Regions from separate parts of the Providencia sp. PROV208 genome, predicted to be linked through region 1. Evidence: predicted binding sites of a transcription regulator. Region 1 holds the regulator's gene; the other holds the start of a gene.
The links. The regulator CRP, encoded in region 1, controls carbon source genes, mostly activating them, when cyclic AMP is high. The targets are predictions, from matches to a motif close to ATGTGANNNNNNTCACAT.
Positions count from the first base shown of each region.

Region 2: the regulator CRP is predicted to act here: its motif matches at 5,611-5,628, upstream of deoC (deoxyribose-phosphate aldolase).

Region 1 covers NZ_JAMPNS010000012.1:24,778-32,420, reverse strand. The annotation lists gene yihA (ribosome biogenesis GTP-binding protein YihA/YsxC) at 1-108, opposite strand, end outside; gene ppiA (peptidylprolyl isomerase A) at 376-948, shown strand; gene PR766_RS10370 (aminodeoxychorismate synthase component II) at 1,373-1,948, shown strand; gene PR766_RS10365 (aspartate aminotransferase family protein) at 2,080-3,297, shown strand; gene PR766_RS10360 (hypothetical protein) at 3,343-4,584, opposite strand; gene PR766_RS10355 (hypothetical protein) at 4,763-5,131, opposite strand; gene crp (cAMP-activated global transcriptional regulator CRP) at 5,330-5,962, opposite strand; gene PR766_RS10345 (OsmC family protein) at 6,287-6,691, shown strand; gene PR766_RS10340 (phosphoribulokinase) at 6,768-7,634, opposite strand.
Region 2 covers NZ_JAMPNS010000003.1:307,508-315,150, forward strand. The annotation lists gene PR766_RS03185 (hypothetical protein) at 1-118, opposite strand, end outside; gene PR766_RS03190 (GNAT family N-acetyltransferase) at 292-783, shown strand; gene deoD (purine-nucleoside phosphorylase) at 1,076-1,792, opposite strand; gene deoB (phosphopentomutase) at 1,894-3,117, opposite strand; gene deoA (thymidine phosphorylase) at 3,199-4,521, opposite strand; gene deoC (deoxyribose-phosphate aldolase) at 4,623-5,402, opposite strand; gene PR766_RS03215 (NupC/NupG family nucleoside CNT transporter) at 5,862-7,157, opposite strand; gene PR766_RS03220 (TatD family hydrolase) at 7,438-7,643, opposite strand, start outside.

The DNA of each region.
Region 1 (7,643 bases):
TCGGCCAGCAAACGCCACCTCAATGCCCGTATCTTTTGGCAGATGACGGATATCGGGGGCACTGATGACAAATTTTGTCATGTGATAGTTGTGGTTTTTAATTGCCATTGGTGGTTCTCCCTGAGTAGCCTCAAAAGGCTGGGGGATTATAGCGACTGAATAGCATACAAACAACAAAAGGGGGATATTTGATGCTATATCTATTTGAGAATGACATTATGCGAAAGCTTTCTCATTTAAATGTCCTACAATTAATTATATTTAGCGAAATTTAACTATTCGGCGTAAATATAGGTAAATCTTTAGCAATTACCCCCGCTTCGCTCTAGAATTGGGCATTAATATGTTTTTGGGTATTAACAAAAGGGATCTTGAATGTTGAAACGAATTTTTGTGCCATTATTGGCAGTCTGTGCGATGAGCACAACTTCTCTTGCATTAGCAGCTGGTGAAACTTACGTTAAATTAGTGACGTCAGCAGGTAATATTGAATTAGAGCTAAATAGTAAAAAAGCCCCTGTTAGTACTGAAAACTTCCTGCAATATGTTAATGAAGGTTATTACAACGGCACCACTTTCCACCGTGTGATTCCCGGCTTTATGATCCAAGGCGGCGGTTTTAATAAAGAATTGCAGCAAAAACAAACTCGTGCACCAATTGCTAACGAAGCTGATAATGGGTTACGTAATTTACGTGGAACCATTGCGATGGCGCGTAGTGCAAATAAAGACAGTGCAACAAGCCAATTCTTTATTAATGTTGCTGATAACGCATTCTTAGATCACGGACAGCGTGATTTTGGCTATGCCGTATTTGGCAAAGTGGTTAAAGGAATGGATGTCGCGGATAAAATTTCGAAAGTCAAAACAGAGAATGTCGGACCATACCAAAATGTTCCTGTTGAACCAATCACGATTATTTCTGCTGAAGTGATTAAAAAGCCTTAATATCTTTCTCATGAAGAGGATGGTTTTCGTTAATCATCCTCTTTATTTCGTTTAAAACCCCTTTCTTTGCATTTTTTCTTATTTCCTAGCTTGCGAATGCATGATTTTTTCGTGGGTTAACCGTATCTTCTGATTTTACCCATCTGACCGTTGTGATTTTACTTTATTGTATTTAAAGCATTTCTTGTCCAATTATGAAATTGTTATATCTCTGTGAATATAATTCCATGATTTTTATATGGAAATTTTTATATTGAAAATAGATTACTTGACTTAAATAGGCTATTTTCCTGTCTTGGCTGTGCTATGATAGCCGCCCTTTGTGTAAATTTATGGATTTTGGGTGGCGCTCTGATTGCTAACCGCTATAAATTATGCATAAACAAAAAACTTATAATGATAAAAATCAGTCGGATAGGCTACTATGCTTTTACTTATTGATAATTACGATTCATTTACATACAACTTATACCAATACTTTTGCGAACTAGGGGCTGAAGTGCTGGTGAAACGTAATGACGAAATTACCATTGAAGAAATTGAACAATTGGCTCCAACCCATTTGGTCATTTCACCCGGTCCTTGTACGCCAGATGAGGCGGGGATTTCTCTGGAAGCGATAAAATATTTTGCGGGCAAAGTACCTATTTTGGGTATTTGCTTAGGTCATCAAGCGATTGGTCAAGCATTTGGCGCATCTGTTGTAAAGGCGCGTGAAGTGATGCACGGCAAAACTTCGTCTATCCATCATAACCATCAGGGGGTATTTAAAGGGCTTAACCGACCTTTAACTGTGACCCGCTACCATTCTCTTGTGATTGCGGCTGAAACACTTCCTGCTTCTTTTGATGTTTCTGCTTGGTCATTGAATAACGGGGATATTGATGAAATTATGGGGATCCGCCACAAAACCCTGCCAATAGAAGGGGTTCAATTCCATCCCGAAAGTATTCTCAGCGAACAAGGTCATGAGCTGTTGAGTAACTTCCTCAAATACTAGTCACTATATTTTCCGGCTAGCAAAATTAATTATGCATATTTTACCCTTTCCTCTTGCTCTTTATTGATTTTTTATTCATATTTGATGCTTATATTTTCACTTAAGCATTCGATAAAGAGCAGGTGAGGGGTATGTCAGAACAACAAGCAGTCAATCGGCAAACTTTCGATCAGGTTATGCTACCTATTTTTTCGCCAGCTGAATTTATTCCAGTTAAAGGCGAAGGGAGCCGCGTTTGGGATCAGCAAGGTAAAGAATATATTGATTTTGCAGGCGGGATTGCGGTTTTAGCGCTAGGTCATTGTCATCCGAGTCTAGTTGCGGCCGTGCGTGACCAAAGCGAAAAACTGTGGCACGTGAGTAATGTTTTTACGAATGAACAGGCGCTAAAACTGGCTCAAAAATTAACGAAAGCAACGTTTGCAGACCGCGCGTTTTTTGTTAATTCAGGTTCTGAAGCAAATGAAGCCGCGTTTAAGCTAGCGCGTCGATATGCCATCACCAAATATAGCCCATATAAAACGAAGATCATTGCATTTAAGCAAGCTTTCCATGGCAGAACATTATTTACGGTGTCAGTTGGTGGGCAAGCAAAATATGCAGATGGTTTTGGTCCAAAGCCTGCAGATATTATTCATGTGCCTTTCAATGACCTTGATGCCGTCAAAGCGGTCATCGATGAAAACACGTGTGCAGTCGTGCTGGAACCCGTTCAAGGAGAAGGAGGGGTGACACCTGCAACTCTAGAATTCCTGCAAGGAGTACGTCAACTTTGCGATGAAAATAATGCATTGCTTATTTTTGATGAAGTACAAAGCGGTATGGGGCGTACAGGGAAGCTATTCTCTTATATGCATTACGATGTGACACCTGATATTTTAACCACTGCCAAAGCGCTCGGTGGCGGCTTTCCAATCAGTGCGATGATCACCACTGAAGATATTGCACAAACGATGGAAGTAGGTTCTCACGGTACGACATACGGTGGAAACCCACTAGCATGTGCAGTCGGTAATGCAGCATTCGATATTATCAATACAGATGAAGTGCTTGATGGTGTTGCAAAACGCCGTGAGTTATTTACCGCACACCTAAATAAGCTAAATGACCAATATGGAATTTTTGCTGAAATTCGTGGAATGGGCTTATTAATTGGTGCAGAGCTCAAAGGTAAATTACTGAATCGCTCGAAAGATGTGTTACAAGCCAGTGCAGCAGAAGGGTTGATGATGCTCAGTGCAGGAGCCAACGTGTTGCGCTTCACACCATCACTGATTATTTCTGAGGAAGAGATTAACAGTGGGATGGCGAAACTGACGGCAGCAATAGAAAAGCTATTGGCTGAATAATTAACTCAAAGCTCAAAGAGGTATCACCCTCTTTGAGCTTTAGACTTATTTTCGGGTGGAAATTCTTTGTTTGATAATTTCTGCTTTCTGTTTTTTCACGGCAATATCGGTTTTCAATGCTTCTATTTGTTGTGCATTTCTTACCATTTCTTTGTTGATATTCATAACAAATTCATCTTGTAACTGCGGCATTATGGGTTGTTGAGTTCGATGATTTTGTAATCGATTAATTGATTTTTCTTGTTCTAATCGAGAGTTGAAGGTTTTTTTCGACGAGATATTTTTCTTTATTGGCTGATTTTCAGTGCTCCTATTTTTCGTCATGTCAGTTGTCGATTTGACTGTACTTCCTGATGTGTAAAGTCCGATCAAATTGCCATTAATTTTCTTCGTTTTTATCGTTTTGGGCGTAGATTTTGTCTCCTGTATTGCCGGGCTTTCCGGTTTTTTATAAGAAAATTCATTTGGAATATTTCTCTCTTCTAATATCGGATTGAATGATGTTGACGCTCGAGTTTTTTCACTGGCTGAATTCATTCTGGTGTGTGTTGTTTTTGATATCACATTACGAACAGGTTTGATCGTCGATTTTGGTGTATGTCGGGTAACGTGCTCTTTCTGACTATTTTTTGTTAAGTTTACCAGCGTTAAATTCGACGATTTATGCTTAGATAGTCGGTCACTGGATGCTAATTGTTGTTTTGCGCTCACCGGAGTGCCATCTGTACGGAATACCGTCGGTTTTACTGTTGTATTGATCTGTTTCTTTTCTTGTTTCACTGTTTTTAATTTTCGAGATAATGCAATGGCTGGAGGCTGGGATATTTGTGGTGTGGCTGTGTCAGAAGGTGTTTGCGTGGGGGGGAGGCTATTTTCATGCTGTTCTTCTTTAGCATTAAAATATTGAGCAAATACCGTGCCATCGTAATGATTATGGATTAATGGTTTAGTTTGTTTATCCCATTTTTTAAATTTATTTGATACAAAATCATCATAAAATTCTTGTTTCCAAGCAGGCAACTGTTCACAGGATTCAAATGACTCATCATCCCATGATGCATCATCCATTGTGGTCATAATAAAATCGTGAGTGGTGTTTTGGTCTTTTAATTCTGTTTCATGATTTTTTAAATTAAAAAAATCATGACGACTTTTTATTTTAGCAATTTGATTGGCAATTAATGAAATTTTAGTCTCAGAACTTAATGAACCTTGGTTGGTTTTTTGGATATAGAGTTTGAGTGCGGAACTGGTGTCACATCGAATTTTTGGGAATGAAATGGGCATATGATACCTCACCTTGATAATGTAAAAATGAGGCTAGTTTATTCAGTAATATGTACTTGCAATATAAAAAAACGACTTTAGATAATTAACTAATTGATAAAAAAGGCCTAACAAATAGCGGTTAGGCAAAAGTGTGGCATATTCATTAAGGTGCTACATATGGCAAAAATTTGGAATGCTATTTGCTCGTAAGATTCTTAAAGAATACGAAGCTCTTATTAAATTCAATTGAATGGGTATCAATGTTTTTGTTTGAATGAGTACCAAACATAACCGCTACCTTCGGCTTAGAAACATGCTGGGTAGGTTGGCTATTAGGAACTAAACGACCAATACTCAATGAAGATACAAAACGTGTTTGAGGCAAATTGTTGACTTTTTCCAGCGGCTTTTTCGCTAATGCGGGGCATTTTGTTGTTGAGCGATTTGCCGCATCTAAATGTTCGAAAAAAGCCTGCTTTTTCAAGAAAGTGTTAATACAGCGTTTTTGGTATTTCTCTAAATGCTGAAGAGACTCTGCATGGCTTAGATTATTAATGTGTGTCATGAATGAAATCCTAAATAATTATTGGCTAACTATTCAGTATTCTATATAGAAGAATGTTTTCTATAATATCAAAAAACGCGGTTATTTTTTGTTCAGGCGAAAAGGTTATATTACTGACATGTATAAAAAAGGGTTTATATCACTGATACAAACCCTTTTTATTCAGAGTCCAGCTAATAAGCTAGACGGAAAAATAAATTATCGTGTGCCGTAGACAACAATTGTTTTACCATGCGCGGAGATTAAATTTTGGTCTTCCAGCATTTTTAAAATACGACCCACTGTTTCACGGGAACAACCGACGATTTGACCAATTTCCTGACGGGTAATTTTAATTTGCATGCCATCAGGGTGAGTCATCGCATCAGGTTGTTTTGCTAAATTTAACAATGTTTGAGCAATACGACCAGTAACGTCTAAGAATGCAAGGTTACCTACTTTTTCGGAAGTGGTTTGCAAGCGATTCGCCATTTGCGCAGAAAGACGCATCAGGATATCTGGGTTGACTTGAATCAGCTGACGGAATTTCTTATAGGAAATTTCAGCGACTTCGCAAGCAACTTTTGCGCGAACCCATGCAGTACGTTCCTGTCCTTCTTCAAATAACCCAAGTTCGCCAATGAAGTCTCCCTGATTTAAATAAGAGAGAATCATTTCTTTGCCTTCTTCATCTTTGATTAAAGCAGCCACTGAACCTTTAACAATGTAGTAAAGGGTTTCTGCTTTTTCACCCTGATGGATCAGAGTGCTCTTGGATGGATACTTATGAATATGGCAGTGTGACAAAAACCATTCAAGAGTAGGGTCTGTTTGTGGCTTGCCGAGAACCATTAGCGTTATCCTCTGTATGTTATTGCAACCTTTCGAAAAGTAGGGAAAGGCTGACTTTAAAGTGTCTAGCTTAGCATATTAAGTCACATTGATGCCTATTATTAATGCTGCTATGGGCCAATGCAAATTAATATCAATTGTATAATATAATCAATTGAAACGTTGAGTTTTGATCTTAATCCTATCAACTAAGCATTGTTTGTATCATATCCAATGTCGAATGTCTTCCCTGTATCGCTTCAGCCTAATAATGCTGATATAACATTGTCTAGATATATGGAACAATGAGGCGATAAACATCACTATTTTTTGAGAGGAATAAAAATGGAAGCACGCGTAAAGTGGGTAGAAGGACTCTCTTTTTTAGGTGAGTCAGCATCAGGTCACCAAATTATGATGGATGGTAATGCAGGGGATAAAGCGCCCAGCCCAATGGAGATGGTTTTAATGGCGGCGGGTGGATGTAGTGCGATTGACGTTGTTTCCATCATTCAAAAAGGTCGTCAGGATATTCTTGATTGTGAGGTGAAATTAACGTCACAGCGCCGCGAAGAAGCGCCTCGCTACTTCACTGATATCAATTTACATTTTATTGTCACTGGTCGTGAATTAACAGACAAAGTCGTTGAACGCGCCGTCCAACTTTCGGCGGAAAAATATTGCTCCGTCGCAATCATGTTAGAAAAAACGGTGAATGTGACTCATAGCTTCGAAATTAAAAACGTATAATCGTGTTTATATTCAGATGCTTATCTTTATTATCGATAAGCATCTTATCATTAATCTATTTAATTATAATGCTGAGCTACCCATTACGCTGTTTCATGAGTTTTTCCACTAATGGCATCATAATCAGCTCCATTGCGAGACCTAATTTCCCTCCCGGCACCACAATGGTATTCATTGCTGAAATAAACGAACCATTTAGCATGGATAATAAATAGGGAAAATCAATCTGCTCTAATCCCCTGAAACGAATCACAATAAAACTTTCGTCCTGTGAGGGAATCGCTTTTGCCGAAAAAGGGTTCGAGGTATCAACCGTCGGAACGCGCTGGAAGTTAATATGGGTACGGGAGAATTGTGGCGTAATATAGTTAATATAATCTCCCATTGAACGGACTACGGAATCCATCACGGCTTCCCGAGAATGCCCCCGTTCGGTGGTGTCACGAATAAGCTTTTGAATCCATTCAAGGTTGACGATAGGTACAACGCCGACCAGCAAGTCAACATGTTGTGCCACATCGTGTTCTGGCGTGACAATACCACCATGTAACCCTTCATAGAATAACACGTCGGTATTGGATGGCAGTGACTCCCACGGCGTAAAAGTACCGGGTTGTAACCCATAAGGCACAGCTTCATCGTAGGTATGGAGGTATTTACGAGACTGCCCATAACCGGTTGTCGCGTAGTCAATTAAGGTTTGTTCAAGTAGAGAAAAATCATTGGCTTCAGGACCGAAATAACTAATATGGCGTCCTTGTTCGCGGGCTTTACGGATAGCCATATCCATTTCAGGGCGGGTATAGCGATGAAAACTATCCCCTTCAAGGGTCGCAGGGCGGATATTTAATTGATGGAATATCTTACGAAATGCTTGGCTCGTTGAGGTTGTTCCTGCGCCACTCGAACCCGTCACTGCAATAATCGGATGCTTCTTTGACATAGTGGACTC
Region 2 (7,643 bases), on a different contig from region 1:
TGTATTTTTTTATTTTACTTATGGTTTTATCCGTAATTTTTTGATTATGTTTATGTCTAATTATTGCTTTCATTAATTTATTACTATGATATTGACTACTGTCTATAGAACTAAACATAGCTCTCCCTTTTATTCATACTTATCAGAATCTAGATAATAGAAAATCAGCAATAAATAAAAATATCATTTACCGTTGCTCATATATTATTATTTTTAATAAAGGAATATCCACTATTGACAGGCTATTTCATTAATGTGATTACTATGGGGTATAAAAATGAGGAGCTATATATGAGTGACGTAACCATCCGCAGAGCCACATTAGATGATGTTCCTGCAATCACGCAAATGCATGCGGATTACTCCGCCTATGCCAATACTTTACAACTCCCTTATCCAACGACAAAAACATGGGAAGCACGGCTAGGTGCGAATGACCCCCTCGTCACCCAGTTTGTGGCAACAATCAATGAAACCGTAGTAGGGTTACTGGTTGTGCATCAACCCTCACAAGTGCGACGTCGGCATGTAGCAAGCTTTGGTATTACGGTCAGTGAAGCCTATCAAGGCAAAGGAATTGGCTCACAATTAATGCAAGTGATGGTGGACTACTGTGATAACTGGTTGAATGTCCATCGTATTGAATTGGAAGTCTTTGCTGCGAATGGAAGTGGCTTGGGTCTGTATGAAAAGTTTGGTTTCAAGCAAGAAGGCGTGATGCGTGATTATGCTTTTCGTGATGGTGAATATGTGGATGCCATTATGATGAGCCGAATAAAGTAAGTCTATTCCTTCCTTATATCAATTACCTATTCAGTATCTCTAAACCATGAACTGAATAGGTAGATTCACAATAAAAATATCCAGCCTATATAATGATAGATGAACCCGACCATGCTATCGACCTATTAGGATAATGCAGTGCTGGTATAGCCTCATCACCATTTTTATCATTAACTGTAGTATTTTTATTTAGTGAATAAATAATAAAGTGAGCTTTTAAGCTAAAAATTAGATAAAAAAATGCCACTCGAAAGTGGCATTTTTGTCTTCAGATTGGCGTTCTAATCAGCGATTACTTATCGCCTAACAGAACTGAATCTAATGCGATTTCAATCATTTCATTGAACGTAGTTTGACGCTCTTCAGAGGTAGTTTGCTCGCCCGTTTTGATATGGTCAGAAACGGTGCAGATTGTCAGTGCACGAGCACCAAACTCAGCAGCAACACCATAAATACCCGCGGCTTCCATTTCTACACCCAGAATGCCGTATTTTTCCATCACTTTAAACATGTCTGGATCTGGAGAATAGAACAAATCCGCAGAGAACAGGTTACCTACACGCACATTCACGTTACGCGCTTTTGCTGCTTCAACTGCGTTATGAACTAAGTCATAGTCTGCAATTGCAGCAAAGTCATGGTCTTTAAAACGCTGGCGGTTGACTTTAGAGTCTGTGCATGCGCCCATACCGATAACCACATCACGCAGTTTCACGTCATCCATCACCGCACCACATGAACCTACACGGATCAGTGTTTTAACACCAAAATCAGTGATCAGCTCTTTCGCATAGATAGAGCATGAAGGAATACCCATACCATGACCCATAACTGAGATCTTACGACCTTTATAAGTTCCTGTGAAACCTAACATACCACGTACGTTATTAACCTGACGGACGTCTTGAAGGAAAGTTTCTGCAATGTACTTCGCGCGCAGTGGGTCACCCGGCATCAGTACGACGTCAGCGAAATCACCCATTTCTGCATTAATATGTGGAGTAGCCATTCGTATTCCCTTTTAATCATTAAAATTGTTCACAATAAATAAGGCAGTTGCCTGCCTTATTTTTAAATCACCTTACGGTCGTTTCAGTAAAGAAACTGACCTTAGAACATAGGCTTACCGTAATCCATTGGTGATAAATCAAAATATTTTGCGACTGTCTGACCAATATCCGAGAACGTTTCACGGTGACCTAAAGAACCCGGTTTAACTTTCGGTCCATACACCAGAACAGGGATATGCTCACGAGTATGGTCAGTACCTGGCCATGTTGGGTCACAACCATGGTCTGCAGTTAAGATCAGAATGTCGTCTTCTTTAACCAGTTTCAGCATTTCAGGCAGACGGCTGTCAAATAATTCCAACGCTGCGGCATAACCTGCAACATCACGACGGTGACCATAAGCTGAGTCAAAATCAACGAAGTTAGTGAAAACAATCGTGTCATCACCCGCAATTTTCATCTCTTCTAAAGTGGCATCAAATAACGCGTTAATACCCGTTGCTTTGATTTTCTTAGTAATACCGACGTGTGCATAAATATCTGCAATTTTACCGATAGAAACGACTTCACCTTGTTTCTCTTCGACTAATTTTTGCAGAACAGTTGGCGCTGGTGGCTCAACCGCTAAATCATGACGGTTACCTGTACGCTCAAAATGACCCGCTTTGTCACCGACAAATGGACGCGCAATAACACGACCGATGTTGTAACCACCTTTGGTTAACTCTTCACGGGCAATTTCGCACAGTTCATACAGCTTATCTAAACCATAAGTCTCTTCATGGCACGCGATTTGGAATACAGAGTCCGCAGAGGTGTAGAAAATCGGTTTACCCGTTTTCATGTGCTCTTCACCCAGTTCATCAAGGATCACTGTACCCGATGAGTGACAGTTACCTAAATAACCCGGTAAATTGGCTTTTTCGACCAGTGTATCCAACAGCTCCTGAGGGAAGCTGTTTTCATGTTTTTCGAAATAGCCCCAGTCAAACAGAACAGGAACACCTGCGATTTCCCAGTGACCTGATGGCGTATCTTTACCTGAAGAAAGCTCGCTTGCATAACCATAAGCGCCGATGATTTCCGCATTAGGATCCAGACCCACAGGGAATTTTCCGCTCGATTCTTCTCCTGCTTTACCTAAACCTAATTTTGTTAAGTTAGGCAGGTGTAATGGACCTTTACGACCTTTATCAGCTTCACCGCGAGCACAAGCTTCTGCGATATGACCAAGTGTGTTTGAACCTTCGTCACCGAATTTGTGGGCATCACCCGCAGCACCGATCCCAAAGGAATCCAATACCATAATAAATGTGCGTTTCATATTTATTCTCCTGCGATACAGCTTATCTGTTCATCGCTTCAATCTAACCCGAACCTTTCGATGAAAAATGCGGATATCGGTTTATTCACTAATTTGACGATAGACCATAGGCGTCGCTTCAGGGGCTTTATCCCCAATAATCATAGCAGCACGAACTTCTTTCGCCGCATCTTCCCATGATTTTTCGCTATTGGCATGAATAATCGCAAGTGGAGTTTGGGTATCAACTTTGCTACCTAATGCTGCGATTTCACTTAAACCAACGCTATAATCGATTGGGTCAGTTGCTTTACGACGACCACCACCTAACGTTACCACAGACATACCCAGTGCTCGTGTGTCCATTTGTGTGATAATGCCGGCTTGTGGTGCATAAACAGCTTTGCTAAGCACTGCTGTTGGCAGATATTTGTTGTAGTTCTCAACAAAATCTTTTGGACCTTTTTGTGCCGCAACCATACGACCAAATACTTCAGCGGCTTGACCGTTGTCCAGTACCGCTTGTAATTTCTGGCGGGCCTCTTCACGATTAGCTGCCAATTTACCCGATACCAACATTTCAACACATAACGCCATCGTAACTTCAAATAAACGTGGGTTACGGTATTCACCCGTCAGGAACTGGACGGCTTCACGGACTTCGACAGCGTTACCTGCGCTAGATGCGAGAACTTCGTTCATATCGGTTAGTAGTGCCGTGGTATTACAGCCCGCGCCATTCGCCACTTGAACAATGGATTCAGCCAGTTGCTCTGATTTTTCATACGTTGGCATAAATGCGCCAGAACCCACCTTAACGTCCATCACTAAAGCATCTAAACCTTCGGCTAACTTCTTACCTAAAATAGAGGCAGTGATCAGTGGGATAGAGTCAACAGTAGCTGTGATATCACGGGTCGCATAAAAGCGTTTATCCGCAGGTGCTAACGAATTAGTTTGTCCAATAATCGCCACACCAACATGCTTAATAATATCTCGGAAACGTTCATCGTCAGGGAAAATATCAAATCCTGGAATGGCTTCAAGCTTATCTAATGTTCCACCCGTATGACCCAAACCACGACCAGAAATCATTGGTACATAACCACCGCAAGCCGCGACCATTGGACCTAACATCAATGAAGTGACATCACCAACGCCACCCGTGGAGTGTTTATCCACTAATGGACCATTCAGATTCAGTGATTTCCAATTTAATACGGAACCTGAGTCACGCATTGCGAGCGTCAGTGCGACACGTTCAGGCGTTGTCATGTCATTGAAATAGATAGTCATTGCTAAGGCAGCAATTTGACCTTCAGAAACAGTGTTATCACGCACACCATTGATGAAGAAACGAATTTCCTCTTCACTTAATGATTTGCCATCACGTTTTTTACGAATAATTTCTTGAGCGAGAAACACAATAGGCTCCTTAATTTACATCGAATTCTTCGGCTAAACAGTCACTGCTATTGCCCAGAATCGATTGGGCAATAGTCTGATATCACTGATGACTGCGATTATTAATAGCTGCTAGTAGACTTTTTAACGTCAAATCCTAGCGTATTTAATAAGTTCGCTAATAAGCTAGATGCCCCAAAACGGAAATGGCGAGCATCCGCCCAATTGTCGCCTAAGATTTTGCTTGCTAAGGCTAAATATTGTGCTGCTTCTTCAGCGGTACGAACACCGCCAGCAGGTTTGAAACCAACACTTTTCGCGACGCCCATATCATGGATGACTTGCATCATGATTTCAGCGCTTTCTAAAGTGGCATTCACAGGTACTTTACCTGTCGATGTCTTAATAAAATCAGCACCTGCATTGATTGAAATTTCAGATGCCTTACGAATTAAATCTGCGTCTTTTAATTCGCCTGTTTCAATGATTACTTTCAGTAATACATTTGCTTCTGCACATGCATCTTTACATGCTTTCACTAAATCGAAACCGATTTTTTCATTCCCTGCCATCAATGCACGATAAGGGAAAACAACATCAACTTCATCAGCACCGTAAGCGATAGCCGCTTTCGTTTCTGCTAATGCAATTTCAATATCATCATTACCATGTGGGAAGTTGGTGACAGTTGCAATACGGATATCGGGTGTTCCTTGTTCACGTAATGTTTTACGTGCAATAGGAATAAAACGAGGATAAATACAGATAGCAGCGGTGTGGCCTGCAGGGCTTTTTGCCTGATGACATAGTGCGATAACTTTCGCATCAGTGTCGTCATCATTCAATGTGGTTAAGTCCATCAGGGTCAGTGCGCGTTGCGCTGCTGCTTTTAAATCAGTCATATAACTCTCCAACGATGTTAATTCTTTCAGAACGATACGTTCTTTGTTGGCGAGCGGGCTTGTTCCATAAAGATGCTAGTTAGGTTTTCCAAACTCAGCAGCTGAGATCCATCTCACCGCACGGTGCCCTAGAGTCAGTTGACTCTAAGAACTATCAGTTCCGTGGCAACTTACTAATACCTATTTGACCACGTAACTGGGATATTTTATGCGCTACAAATCACATTTATCGACTGAACGTTACATTATTAAATATATATCCGTGAACAATATCACAGTATAGCAGGTAATCACTCACTGTTTCACCGTCATTATACTGACTGCCGCCGCTTCGTCATAAATTGATTACGTTAAGGATAGTTGAAAAAGTAAGAGTTACGATACAAAACAGAAAAAGAATATCTCAGAATAAAATGACAGCGGAAAGACAAATTGCCCTTCCGCTGCAAAATAGAGGGATTACATTGCGGTCATTGCTGCCAAGGTTAAGAAGAAGCCTGCGATGGTTGCGCTCATTAAGTTAGAGAGCGTACCGGCCATAACGGCTTTCATACCTAAACGAGCTACATCACTACGGCGATTTGGAGCCATTCCACCTAAGCCACCCAGCAAAATTGCCACAGAAGACAAGTTTGCAAAACCACACAGTGCGAAAGAAATAATCGCTTTAGAGTGATCAGACAGAACTTGTTTACCCGCTGCAATCACATCCGCATCTGCTTTCATATATTCACCGAAGTTCATGAAAGCCACGAATTCGTTTACAACGACTTTTTGACCAATAAATGAGCCTGCAATGGTCGCTTCGCTCCATGGCACACCAATAAGGTATGCGATTGGCGCAAATACCCAGCCCAATAATAATTCTAGGGATAATTGTGGATAGTTAAACCAACCACCGACGCCACCTAAAATACCGTTGATCAGAGCGATTAATGCGATAAACGCGAGTAACATAGCCCCCACGTTCAGAGCCAGCTGCATACCGGATGCTGCACCAGATGCTGCGGCATCAATGATATTCGTTGGGCGATCTTCCTCAGCGACTAAATCTTTGGCATCCACATTATCTCTAGCCACTTCTGTTTCTGGCACCATTAATTTAGCAAATAGCAAACCACCCGGCGCCGCCATGAAGGATGCTGCAATCAGGTACTCCATTGGAACGCCCATTTGCGCATAACCAGCTAAGACAGAGCCCGCTACAGAGGCTAAACCACCACACATGATGGCAAATAGTTCAGAGGTCGTCATGGTCGAAATATAAGGACGAACAACCAGAGGGGCTTCTGTTTGACCAACGAAAATATTCGCTGTTGCAGATAAAGACTCGGTTCTTGAGGTTCCCAGAACTTTTTGCAGACCACCACCTAGAATTTTGATGACCAGTTGCATGATGCCAAGATAATACAGGACTGCAATCAATGATGAGAAGAACACGATGATAGGCAATACACGGAAAGCAAAGATAAAACCGCCACCGCCAAATAACTCAAACATTTTGTCAGAAACCAGTCCGCCAAAGATAAAGCTCATCCCATCTTGGCCATAACCGATAACTTTAGATACGCCGTTAGACATACCTTCTAAAACACTGCGCCCCGCAGGGACATAAAGAACAAATGCACCAATGGCGACTTGGATTAAAAAAGCACCGCCGACTGTACGAAGTCTAATGGCTCGACGATTGCTGGAGAAAAGAACGGCTATCGCAATAAGCACCGCCATCCCAACAATACTCAAAATGAGTTGCATGGAAGTATCCCTGTTCACTTAATTCTAGGTTAATGTATAAATAAACTCGTAAGGCTCCGCGAGTCTTAGTTCGATGATTATAACCAGTCATCATTAATAACCCGCAATATTCATCACAAATCCAAAGTGCAATAAGCAACATAAATTCAAATATTGTGATAAACATCACAATAGGCAGTCAGTTTAGTCTGGAAAGGCACGAATACGATAGTCTATTAGGTAAAAAACTGAATGGTTTTACTTGAGTAACTCATGGAAATACATAAGAAATAATTATCAATTAGCGCATTTCGGTCTGATTTAGATTAAATAACGTCCGACTATTGTTGTAAAGTTGTTGTGCTATCTCATCGGCAGATTCGTGTCGCAGCTCACATAAAGACTGAAATACCCACTGAATACGCTCAGGTCGATTAGGTTCACCTTGAAAACCGGATACAGGCATATCCGGCGCATCAGTCTCAAACACTAAACAACTTAGCGGAA